2 regions of the Leuconostoc sp. C5 genome follow, and region 2 is predicted to be linked to the other one. Evidence: riboswitches for the same ligand, from Rfam matches in the RefSeq annotation. Region 2 holds a riboswitch; the other holds the start of a gene.
What was found. A riboswitch is a leader RNA that binds a small molecule or an ion and turns the genes downstream of it on or off. The one in region 2 is predicted to bind FMN.
Positions count from the first base shown of each region.

Region 1: linked by a shared signal. The riboswitch ahead of RHP56_RS06230 (ECF transporter S component) and the one ahead of RHP56_RS10265 (ImmA/IrrE family metallo-endopeptidase) in region 2 are both predicted to bind FMN.

Region 1 covers NZ_CP134351.1:1,224,032-1,230,362, reverse strand. The annotation lists gene RHP56_RS06250 (hypothetical protein) at 1-110, shown strand, start outside; gene RHP56_RS06245 (segregation and condensation protein A) at 77-853, shown strand; gene scpB (SMC-Scp complex subunit ScpB) at 846-1,445, shown strand; gene RHP56_RS06235 (pseudouridine synthase) at 1,438-2,187, shown strand; FMN riboswitch at 2,216-2,352, shown strand; gene RHP56_RS06230 (ECF transporter S component) at 2,451-3,041, shown strand; gene RHP56_RS06225 (hypothetical protein) at 3,115-3,672, shown strand; gene cmk ((d)CMP kinase) at 3,687-4,364, shown strand; gene rpsA (30S ribosomal protein S1) at 4,459-5,649, shown strand; gene der (ribosome biogenesis GTPase Der) at 5,724-6,331, shown strand, end outside.
Region 2 covers NZ_CP134352.1:3,959-10,289, reverse strand. The annotation lists gene RHP56_RS10270 (multicopper oxidase family protein) at 1-1,217, opposite strand, end outside; FMN riboswitch at 1,495-1,638, shown strand; gene RHP56_RS10265 (ImmA/IrrE family metallo-endopeptidase) at 1,936-2,253, shown strand; gene RHP56_RS10260 (ParA family protein) at 3,476-4,309, shown strand; gene RHP56_RS10255 (hypothetical protein) at 4,312-4,689, shown strand; gene RHP56_RS10250 (hypothetical protein) at 5,329-5,454, opposite strand; gene arsC (arsenate reductase (thioredoxin)) at 5,508-5,912, opposite strand.

The DNA.
Region 1 (6,331 bases), on a different replicon from region 2:
TGATTTCTGATTATCAAGAGCAACATTCTGAAGCCTTCTTAATGGGTACCTTGGATAATCAAAAGTTAATTAACAAATGGAGAAAAGCAACATCGCGAAAAACGGTCTAACAATTAAATTAAGTGATTTTGAAGGGCCAATCGATCTGTTATTACACTTAATTAAGAAATCCGAGATGAATATTTTTGATTTGAAAATTGCTGACATTACATCTCAGTATTTAGATTTTATTCATGCACAACAGGCTATGCAGCTTGATGTAGCAAGTGAATATTTAGTGATGGCTGCTACTTTAGTTAAGATAAAGTCCGCTGATTTGTTACCAGAAGAAGAGCCAGATGATTATGCCGTAGATGAAGAGTATGCGGATCCACGTGAAGAGCTGATGCTACAATTATTGACCTACAAACAATTTCAAGTGGCAAGCGAATCTTTGCGTGAACGTGAACAATTAAAACAACAATCCTTTCCACGTACTCAAATGAAGGCTCCTGATAATTTGGAACATCCCATAACTTTAGCTCCTGGTTTATCGTTAGGGGATTTACAAACAGCATTTGCTCAACTATTGCGGCGAAAAAAGCAGGAAAAACCCATCAGAAGGCATGTTACTGCGGAAACATATTCTCTTGAGGAAGCTGTTAACAACATCAATAAACATTTCTTACAGCATCAAACGGGGGATATGATTCCATTTGCTTCTTTTTTTGATGATATTTACGAGCGGGAGCATTTGGTAGTCACCTTTTTGGCGTTATTAGAAATGGCCAAAGATAAAAGATTAAAATTACACCAAGAGCACCAACAACAAGAAATTTATGTAGAAATTGAGGCGTTTGGCGAAGATGAATAATTTAAGTCAAATAGAAGCACTATTGTTTGTATCTGGCGATGAAGGCATTTCCGTGAAAAATATGAGCATTATCACTGGATTTGATCGTTCAGCAATACAAGGATTGCTTGAAGAACTTGTGTTAAAGTATGATACTGATTTAAGTAGTGCATTACAAATTCGTAAAAGTGACGATGTGTATCGCCTAGTGACTAAACCGGAACTTGGTGGCACAGTAAAACAGTATTTTGATTCACCTGTAAATGCAACATTATCGCAAGCACAACTCGAAACACTAGTTATTGTCGCTTATAAGCAACCAATTACACGTGTTGAAATTGATACAATTCGTGGTGTGCAATCCTCAGGAACTTTACAGAAGCTAGCATTACGGCAACTAGTCCACGAAGTTGGCAGAAAAGACGAACCAGGACGTCCCATCATGTTTGGTACCACCGATGAATTTTTGGACTATTTTGGTTTGAAAAGTATTGAAGAATTACCTCTGTTACCTGATTTTAATATGTTAGATTTAAGTGATGATATTGATGGCGAACTATTTACGAGTGCATTTGATGTACATCAATCAGAAAGTGAAAAAGAAAATGTCTGAAGAAGCACAGAGACTGCAAAAAATTATTGCCCAAGCGGGTCTAGCGTCCCGACGGGGCGCAGAAGAATTGATCATCAATGGGCGTGTCCAAGTTAATGGGCAAACTGTTACCGAATTAGGTACGAAAGTTACTGCAAATGATAAAGTACAGGTCGACGGTGCGCCAATTGAAGGGCGTGAGAAGTTAGTTTATTACCTGTTAAATAAGCCTCGTGGAGTTGTGACAACCAATGATGATGAAAAAGGTCGTCGTACGGTATTGGATATTTTAGAGGATGTGGATCAACGTGTTTATCCAGTTGGCCGTCTAGATTATGATACAACTGGTGTTTTGTTATTAACAAATGATGGTGTAGTGGCTAATCAATTAATGCATCCTAAAACTAAAGTCGATAAGACTTATGTTGCAAAGGTTGAAGGCATTGCAACCGAAGAAAAGCTAGCTCCTTTGAAACGTGGAGTGGTCCTAAAAGGACGTAAAACTGCGCCAGCTCGTGTTTCCATTGAAAGAATTGAGCCGACAAAAAGAACAAGTATGGTCCGTCTAACTATTCATGAAGGCCGTAATCATCAGGTCAAAAACATGCTCGCAAAGGTTGGCCTACCAGTGCAAAAGCTTAAGCGTGAGCAGTATGCCTTTTTTGATGTCACTGGTCTACAGCCGGGCGAGTATCGTAAATTAACAAGCGTAGAGATCAAACGCTTAAAGGCACAAGATTACAAATTGTTGCGTCGTAAGTAACACCGTGATACAATAAAATCAAATTTAATAATAACTTCAGGGTCGGGTGTAAGTCCCAACCGGCGGTGAGACATGAATTTTCATGGTAAGCCCGCGACCTGCTTTTGCAGCTGATCTGGTCAAAATCCAGAGCCGACCGTAAAGTCGGGTATAAAGAAGTCTAAAAAAGAAAGTGAAAGCTGCATTTTTTGTTGTACCCTGACAAAATCTGTGGTTTTTTGTTTGCATCTACTGGTGAGGTGAGCAAACAAGAGGAAAGAATTATGTCAATTATTCCTGTAACGCGAGTGCAACGTACTACATTAATTGCAATACTAAGCGCTATTTCATTTGGTTTGATGCTGTTTCCCCAAGTGCCAATCATTCCTAGTGCCGATTTTTTGAAACTAGATTTTTCAATCGTACCAGTTGTCATTGGCTTATATTGGTTAAATTATTCTGCTTCACTGTGGGTCATTTTAATTCGTACCTTGCTAAAGTTAATTTTGGCAAATGAGGGGGTTAACACTTATTTAGGACTACCGGTTAATTTACTGGTTGTTTTGGCCTTTATCACAGTCTTAAAAATTACAATGCCCAACCTTGAGCAGTATAGTAATTGGCAAAAAAAAATCCTGCCGTTAATAAGCAGCACGTTTGTCATGACAATTGTTGCGATTGTCATCAATTGGTTTGTAGCTATACCTTTGTATGCGAGGTTTGCTAATTTCGACATTGCTAAATTCATTGGTTTAAAAAACTATTTTATCGGTATGGTATTACCGTTCAATCTTATCGAGGGTATTATATGGTTTGTCGTGAGTATGATCATATTAAGGGCAATACAGCCGCTCCAGAGAAGGTTTCATTCTTAACAAAACATTATGAGCAAAGTCGGTGTTGGTGTGGTAAAATTTTATGTGAACCAATAAAATGGAGGTCGTTTCTATGAACGATTTTGACCCAAACAACATGAGCCGCTCAAAGCGGCCCAAAAAAGATAAACTCGAACCAAAATTTTCCCGAAAGTCAGATTCAAAATCCCCAAATAAAGGATTTCGTGTTCTGCTTGTTGTATTAGCGCTTGCAGTTATATCTTTTGTACCTGTGTATGGCATGATTGCTAATCAAAAATCATCAAAGCCACAAACGGCTGTTTCTTCAAGTACAAAGCGTTCATCAACTACTAAATCTACGTCTTCTGAGTCTTCTGAATCATCATCTTCCGAGTCAAGTGCATCAAGTTCTTCTGAAGAAGAATCAGTAAGTAGCAGTGAAGCTGCTTCAAGTGAGGAATCTGCTAGTTCATCTTCTACTGAGACGGCTGAATCAAGTTCAGCATCAAGTAGTTCCACAACCACTACTGCAGTTTTGGGTGCTAGTCAAACGTTGTATAATTTTGCAGTTACACACGGGATGACAACTAGCCAAGTTATTGCATTAAATCCAGGGTTAACAGTTGATAATTACACACAGTATGCTGGTACTGCACTAAACATTCAGTAAGAGGACTTTTTATTATTATGACGAATTTTCAAGTTGCCATTGATGGCCCAGCTTCTGCCGGTAAGTCTACTATTGCCAAAATTTTAGCAACAAAGCTAAATTATGTGTATGTTGACACAGGTGCAATGTACAGAACAATAACTTTAGCTGCAAAAAAGAACGGCATTGCTTATAATGATGAAGAAAAAATAAAAAACTTATTGTCACAAACGGAAATACGCTTTGAACCTAGTACACCAGTTCAACGTGTATTTTTGAATGATACCGATGTCACGGAGGAAATTCGTTCCGCTGAAGTGACAAACAATGTGTCTGTAGTGGCTTCCTTTGCGGATGTACGTTCTAATTTAGTCAATCGTCAACGTGAAATAGCTAATAACAACAGTGTGATTATGGACGGCCGCGATATCGGCACAACTGTGTTACCAGAAGCAGATGTCAAAATTTTTCTTGTAGCAAGTGTTGATGAACGTGCCCAACGACGTTATAAAGAAAATGTTGCTAAAGGGATGACTACTGATCTCGAAACATTGAAGCGCGAAATTGAAGCGCGAGATTACAAAGATTCTCATCGTCAAATTAGTCCATTAACACAAGCGAAGGACGCTATTTTAGTGGATACAACGGGACAAAGTATTGACGATGTTGTGGCTAAAATAGCCAACATTATCGAAAATAATATTAGTTTCTAATTTACACGGTTAAACCGTGTTTTTTACTATACAAGAACTAAAATATTTGGTACACTATATTCATAGTGTAAATTGTAGGAGGACGTTTGACGTCATGAGTGAAACAAACAACGAGCTTTTAGCAGCTCTCGAGAGTGCAGATCAAATTAAGGTAGGAGATGTCGTTACGGGCGAAGTACTAGCCGTTGATAACGATAACCAAGCAGTTATTGGTTTGCATACCGGTGAAGAAGGAGTTGTGCCAGCGCGTGAGTACTCAGACGATCGTAACATTAATCTGGCAGACGAATTGAAGGTTGGTGACAGTGTTGAAGCTGTTGTCATCTCTAATGTAACAAGCGACAAGGAAGGCGTATCTTACTTGTTGTCAAAGAAGCGCTTGGAAGCACGTAAGGCATGGGAAAACTTGTCATTTGGTGAAGGTGATACAGTTGATGCTAAAGTTATCAATGCTGTACGTGGTGGTTTAGTTGTCGATGTTAATGGTGTTCGTGGCTTTGTACCCGCATCAATGGTTGCTGATCGTTTCGTGTCAGATTTGAACCAGTTTAAGAATAAAGATATTAAAGCACAAGTTATTGAAATTGATGCTGCCAAGGCACGCTTAATCTTGTCACGTAAGGCAGTTGCAGCACAAGAACGTGCAGCACAATTAGCAGAAGCATTTGAAAAGCTATCAGTTGGTGAAGTTGTTGAAGGTAAAGTTGCTCGTTTGACTGACTTCGGAGCATTCGTTGACTTAGGTGGCGTTGATGGTTTGGTACACGTTTCAGAAATTTCTCATGATCGTGTTAAGAACCCTGCTGATGTTTTGACAAAGGGTGAAACAGTTAACGTTAAAATTTTAGCCTTAGATGCTGAAAAGGGACGTATCTCATTGTCAATCAAGGCTACACAACCTGGACCTTGGGATAAGGTTGCTGAAGAAGCTCCTGCCGGAACAGTTCTTGAAGGAACTGTTAAGCGTGTAAAAGACTTCGGAGCATTCGTTGAAATTTTCCCTGGTATCGAAGGATTAGTTCACGTATCACAAATTTCACACAAGCGTATCGAAAACCCTTCAGAAGTTTTGAAGTCAGGCGATAAAGTTCAAGTTCAAGTTTTGGATGTTAAGCCTGCCGAAGAACGTATTTCATTGTCAATGAAGGCATTGGAAGAAAAGCCAGAACGTGAAGATCGTGGAAATTCAAAGGATAGTTCAGCATCACGTGCAGATATTGCTGCTTATAAGCAACAAGATGATTCAGCTGCAACATTGGGCGACCTCTTTGATGGTAAGTTCTAAGAATTCTATTGAAAAGAACTGGTTCGCCAGTTCTTTTTTTATGATAAATTTATTTATACAAAGGAGGTGCCAAAATGTCAGCACCAATAGTAGCAATTGTCGGTCGACCAAACGTTGGTAAATCAACTATTTTCAACCGTATGGCGGGAGAAAGAATTGCGATCGTTGAAGACATGCCCGGTGTCACGCGAGATCGCTTGTATGCATCAGCTGAATGGTTAAATTATGAATTTCGAATGATTGATACCGGTGGTATCGAAATCGGTGATGCACCGTTTTTAGCGGAAATACGTGGACAGGTAGAATTAGCAATTAATGAAACTGATGTTATTGTGATGGTTGTTTCCGGCCGAGAAGGATTAACTGAGGCTGATGAAGTAGTTGCACGTATGCTATATAAATCTGATAAGCCTGTCGTTCTGGCTGTCAACAAAGTAGATAATCCTGAAATGCGCCATGATGTCTATGATTTTTATGCACTAGGTCTTGGGGATCCATTCCCAGTTTCAGGATCACACGGTTTGGGATTAGGTGATTTACTTGATGAAATTGTAAAACATTTTCCTGATGAAGCTGCCGAGCAAGAAGACGATGCGATTCGTTTTAGTATAATTGGCCGCCCAAATGTTGGTAAATCATCAATTGTCAACGCTATGCTTGGTGAAAAACGTGTGATCGTCTC
Region 2 (6,331 bases):
CGTGTTAGTACTAAAAAGCGAGTGCCGTGTATGTGAAATGGGTGAACCATTCCCGGTTTTTCGTTACTATTCGTGACATCCCAATACTGATACTCTCCAACTATTTGCTCGGCATCAATGCGTTCCATAGCAAATTTCTTGTCATCTATGGCAACACTTTCATCCATTCCTTGCATGACGACATGTCGAATGGGTAATGACGTTTCAACTGTCGGTTTCTTTAAATTAATTAAATGATCGGGAATTTTTGTAGTATCTTTTGCGAAATTGTGAATGCGGAACTTTAATAGTGGCACTTGATCAGTATATAAGGTTACCTCATCACCTTCATGATATTGGCTAAAATCAATAATGACTTCTGCACGTTCAGCACAGCTCAACATTAAACCTGTCAGCTTGATTGGCTTGGGTAATAGAGAACAATCCCCCGCAATCTGATCAAATGGCAAATCATCGGAAAAATGCAAACGCCATTCCCGACGGTTAGCACCATTTAAAAAACGTAACCTTATTTTTTGCGTTGTGACATCGAAGTATGGGTTGACTGTTCCATTGATAACAGCCGTGGGACCTGCAACACCATCAGGATCATAATCGGCACGATAATCAAACTGATTATCTTTGTGAAAATGTCTATCTTGTAAAATAATTGGAATATCATCTACTCCATAATTTCTTGGTATTGATAATTGAGATTCATGCTCATCTTGAACAATAACCATTGTAGCTAATCCTTGCCACACCTGTTCTGCTGTGGATGGACACGGGTGAGCATGCAACCATAATGTCGCAGCGGGCTGATTCAACGTAAAATTAATATGTTTGATTTCCCCTGGGTAAACAGGCGCGTGACAACCCCCATCAACATAAGGGCCACTAACATCAGCTCCATGCCAATGAAAAGTAGTTAATTCTGGCAGGTCATTCTTCAAAGTGATATGATTTTTTTGACCGCGGTGAAATATAATAGTCTTACCTAAAAAATTAGCATTATAACCCCATGTCTGTGTCTTTTCCCCTGGCAATATTTGCGATTTCCCTGATTTTGCAGTGACGGTATAGTAGATATCATTGTTAGACTCTCTATCTGCTTTTAAAATAGGTGGTATATTTAAAGGCATTTCCGGGGCATTATTTACTATGAGAGGTACATATCCGCCATCATGTAGATCAAAAGCTGGCTCATCAAAGAAATATTTTTTATTGGACTGTTCCATTTTAATTTTCCTCTATATTTTTAGTAGTGTACTTACTGAAAATTGAAATTACAAGATATGAATGATCACTCCTCATCTCAAATTCTAGCACTTTTTAGTAATTATGAATAATATTAGCATTCTGAAGAGTGTAATTATCTTAACTATTTAATCATGTTACGCTCATAGTCGATATATTGAAGAATTAAGTGATTTAATTTGACTCTAACCGTTGTTTACAAAAGAAGTTAATATTTGACAAAATAAGATTTTAACGTTAGCATTAACTTTATTAATAAATAATCTTCGGGGCAGGGTGTAATTCCCGACCGACGGTAATCGTATTATTAAATGCGTAAGTCCGTGACCTATGTAATTTTACATAGCTGACACAGTGAAAATCTGTGACCGACAGTTAAAGTCTGGATGGGAGAAGATTTAAAAATAACTAGTTTTTGAGCGCATAATTTGCGCCTTTTGCTGGCTTTTTTAAATTAATCTAAAAAATAGACCCCGATGTGCTTTTAAGCATATCGGGGTTTTTGTTCCCGAACAGAATAATTCAATTCGAGTAAAGTTTGAATGACAGTGCGTTCTTGAGATGATAAACTAGTCATGAGTCGCAGTTCCTTTATGGTTGTTTTAGACAATTACCATTAAAGGCGCTGCGGCTTTTTTATTCAAGTGTTCGGTTTAATTTTACAATCTACCTTTAACAATTATCAACAAATATTTATCCATGGTCTATTATAATGATACTTCAATTGCAAGCAGACAACATTTTACAATTCTGCACGAATTATCACACATTCAACTACACAGTAATACAAAAAACGAAACCTATTCATCTTTAATTATAGGCAATGATTATTCAGCAGAAGATACAATCAAAGAACAAGAAGCCAATACATTAGCTAGTCAACTTTTAATCAATGATAATGCTTTGAATCAATACATAAATAATGGTTTTAAATTTAATCAAACCTGCAAAGAATTTGAAATCAGCCATGAAGCCTTAAAAAATCGTATAAAAACTATCTCAAATACTACTACATGAAAAATAATATAGATTGTTGTGAAGAAGATAAAATCATTCAAAATCCATTCATATATGCCAACAGCATAACAACAAAATATATGGATGATCAAAAAATATATCTTAAATCATTCTAAAAATCTGCCACCAAACACGGAAACCGCGCAACAGCCAACCGCCACCACAACAGTTAAGCTCGCCCGTGGTTATTATTATGATTGTGGCTTTTTTTTATTGTCTTTAAATCTAAATCAATAGAGAAAACTAAAGGAAATTGTTGACACAAGCAAGTCACAAATGCTTGATTGAGAGTGAGGGAAGTTTAGAGCCGAAGATAGTTTTTCCCTTGTTTTTAGGAAGAAAAAAACTTTAATCAAACAAACACTTGACCGATCGTTCAGTCGTCCGTCACCTTATCCATACAAGCTTTGGTTTTACCCACTTGCTTTAATCAATTAATTAGTCATTGAACCAATAAAAAAACGCCCTTATTGGCGCTGTATCACTATACTTATTCTCTTTGTCACGATACAGCTTAATTACAAGCTCTGTGTCCTTGAACACCGTTTTACCTGCCGAGCCGTTAATGGTCGCTCTCACCCTACTACACGCCCAGTATGGATTGTTTGTGTAGCACCCACATATTTTTGTACAGTAGTGTCTGGGAAAATGGCACTTGTCTATTTTTTCGTATACCTGATATAGCATTTTGGCTCTACCTAGTTGCAAGAAACACAACTACCCCCTACCTGTCATATCAACCATACCCCTTAAAGTGTTTGGCTTCACTCTTTTTGAAATCACCCACATTTACAACACAAAGGGTGTGTTGTATAATATAACTACATTAATCAAATACAAAAGATGTATGTAGCTATCAAGAATTGGCGTTCTTGGTGGCTTTTCTTTATGCAAAAATTTATTTTTGGTAATTAAAAATAATCTTTAAATCTATACCGTTGATATTAAATGTTTTGAAATTTATTGTCAACAACCACTTTTGAATTTGTAGTATTTTTTTGCATACTTTTTGTAGTAAAATAGTATTATAGTAATATAGTAATGTAGTACAGTAGTACTATAGTGTTAAGTAAAACTTTAAATATTGATTAACAAGCGTTTACTACACATACTTTATGTAGTACAATAGTATAATAGAAATATAGTCAAATAGTCAAATAGTCAAATAGTCAAATAGTAATGTTTTTAAAAATAACTTAATTTCTTGAGGAGATAAATATTTATGACTACAAAATTGTTATTTGGAAACTTTAAAGGTGGAGTTGGTAAGACTACCAATTCAGTAATGGTAGCATACGAATTGGCCAAAAAGGGATACAAGACTTTAGTATGTGACTTAGATCCACAAGCAAATTCAACACAATTATTACGTAGAACATACGGACTTCAAAACGGTATAGAATTACCAATTGAAAACACCATGATGGTTGCACTTCAAGAAAATACTATAAAAAATTCGTTAGTTGAAATAATGGACAATTTATATCTTTTGCCTTCGCACAAAGATTTTGTTAATTATCCTGACTTTCTAGAACTTAAATTCTTACCAAACAAACCAGATTATAAAAAGAAAAGAATTAGTTTTTTTCAAGATCAACTTTCTAAAATTGAAGACGATTTCGACTACATTATATTTGATGTACCACCAACATTATCAATTTATACTGACACAGCTCTATATTCATCTGATTATGTCATCATTGTTTTACAGACACAACAACGTTCTTTAGACGGAGCAGAAGCATTCTGGGAGTATTTACAAACTTTCTACAACACATATAAAGATGTTGATTTTGACATTGCGGGTATTCTACCAGTATTACTAAAAAACAATGTCGGATTAGATAACCAAATCATAGATGACGCAAAGAAAATATTTGGTGAAGAAACACTGTTTAATGTCATCATAAAACATATGGAAAGATTAAAACGATATGATCGTCAAGGCATCTCCGAACAACAGATGACAGCGCAAAATGATTTTCACGATATTAAAGTTCACCGTATTTATTCTGATTTAACAGATGAAATTATAGAAAGGACACACCAAAATTAATTATGGCAAAACTAGAGTTCAATAAGGATCCCAACCGTAAAAAATCTTTTAAAAAGGTGGAGGAAACACACATATCAGAGCCTAAAAAAACTTTTTCAACTACAGCAACTCTTGAAAATACACCAAAGCCTTATAATACAACACCAAACCCTAAAATCGGTAGACCAAGAAAAAACAAAACATACAGCACTATTCGCATACAACGCCACACCGTCAATAGAATTAACGCATTACAGAATACTTTAAATTTTGATACCCAAGATGATCTAATCATCAATATGTTGGATAAGTTAGAAACAGTGCTAGATTCTGAACAAAAAACAATGCTTGATATGTACATGAAAACATACACAGCTAAGGAAAAAAGACAAAATTCATAATTGGTATAGATTTTTAAAAAAGCCTAAAATTGACTTCGTAAACTGTCGAAAAAGGGCAGGAGATCAAAATTCACAAGGGTAATTTCGCAACGAGCGAGAACGGTTGCTATAACGGCAACTTTGGGTAAGACACGTTATATTAACTTGAATTGGCCTAATAATTTTCATCTGAATGTTCCATAATAGTGTTTACTGATAGTGTTAAGCAACAATGTGCAGAAATGCTTGTCATCTGGTATAATATAAGTATAAATAAAAAGGGCTAGCTCAAACTAGCCCCATGGTCGTCATTAGATAACCGCCTTAATTCATTTCAACAAAGAAACAACCCGAGAACGGCTAAATTCATGTGGTTGTTTTTTATTGATTATTTTTTAATGTTCCTAATCAATACAACAACAAATGCCAAACCTGATAGCATTAAACTCAATGAGCCTAACACAATCATAGCTACTTCGTAACCTGACATTGTGCCACCCTTCTAGACAGAGGCACATACAGATAAACCATAAGCACCACCACCTTTCAGCGGCTACCACCAAACAACCACTTATTATTATAACATGATATTATACACAAAAAAAAAGCAGTAATCACTTTATTTAGTAATCACTTTATTTAGTAATCACTGTTTTTTTTTTATTCTAAATTAGATAAAATTTCTACGAACCCGGCTTCATCATTTGTTGACAAATAACCAACAAATTTAATCGCAGCATATTGTTCTGCTCTTATACTAATAAACGTTGAAATTTTTTTGAACATTTTTTCCTTTTTATCATTGAATATATTTCCATGCACTCCAATTTTACTGTATACTATTTTAATTCGGTAATTAATGCTTTAATTTGATCTCGAATATTCCTGAATTCTTGTAGTTGTTCCTCAATAGTTCCCTTTGTTTGTGCTGGATCCGATAAAGGCCAGTGCAGGCTTTTAGTTTGTGCTGGAATCATTGGGCACTTATCTTTCGCATCACCACATAAAGTAATAATGACATCTGCCGTATTAAAATATTGTAAATCAATTAATTTTGAATACTGTTTACTAATATCAACTCCATCTTCAGCCATAACTTTGATTACCATTGGGTTTAGCCCATGAGATTCAACTCCCGCACTTTCAATTTTAAAATTATTAGCTGGCAATATTTGTTTGGCATATCCTTCTGCCATTTGACTACGGCACGAATTTCCCGTACACAAAAAATAAACTTTTTTCATTTGAATCTGCCCATCTCTTTCTTCACCATTTTTAAAATATTCCTATTTTAATAAACTGATTCTTATAAAAAGTATACACAAAAGATCCAATAATACTAGTCATTGGAATTCGCTTATCAGCTGTTATGCTCAGAAGTCAATAAATGGGACTATTTTTATTCAGTTAATTAGGCGCCATTTGAGATACGATTGCGATTATAAAAATTGATATACTAACCAATGGCTGCTTGGACTTCAGTTAATGTTTGGTATGCCTTCAAACGACGGTAGCCATAAAATTTAAAGGTTTTCCAAACATCTAAAATTTAAGGTTTTAGGGATTCTCTACGCTTTTCTTGTCGACTGGGCTGCCAATGGCGCCAGTTATAGTAGGTACTAGGTTTGATTTTAAGTGTACTTAAAATACTCACAAGCGCGTA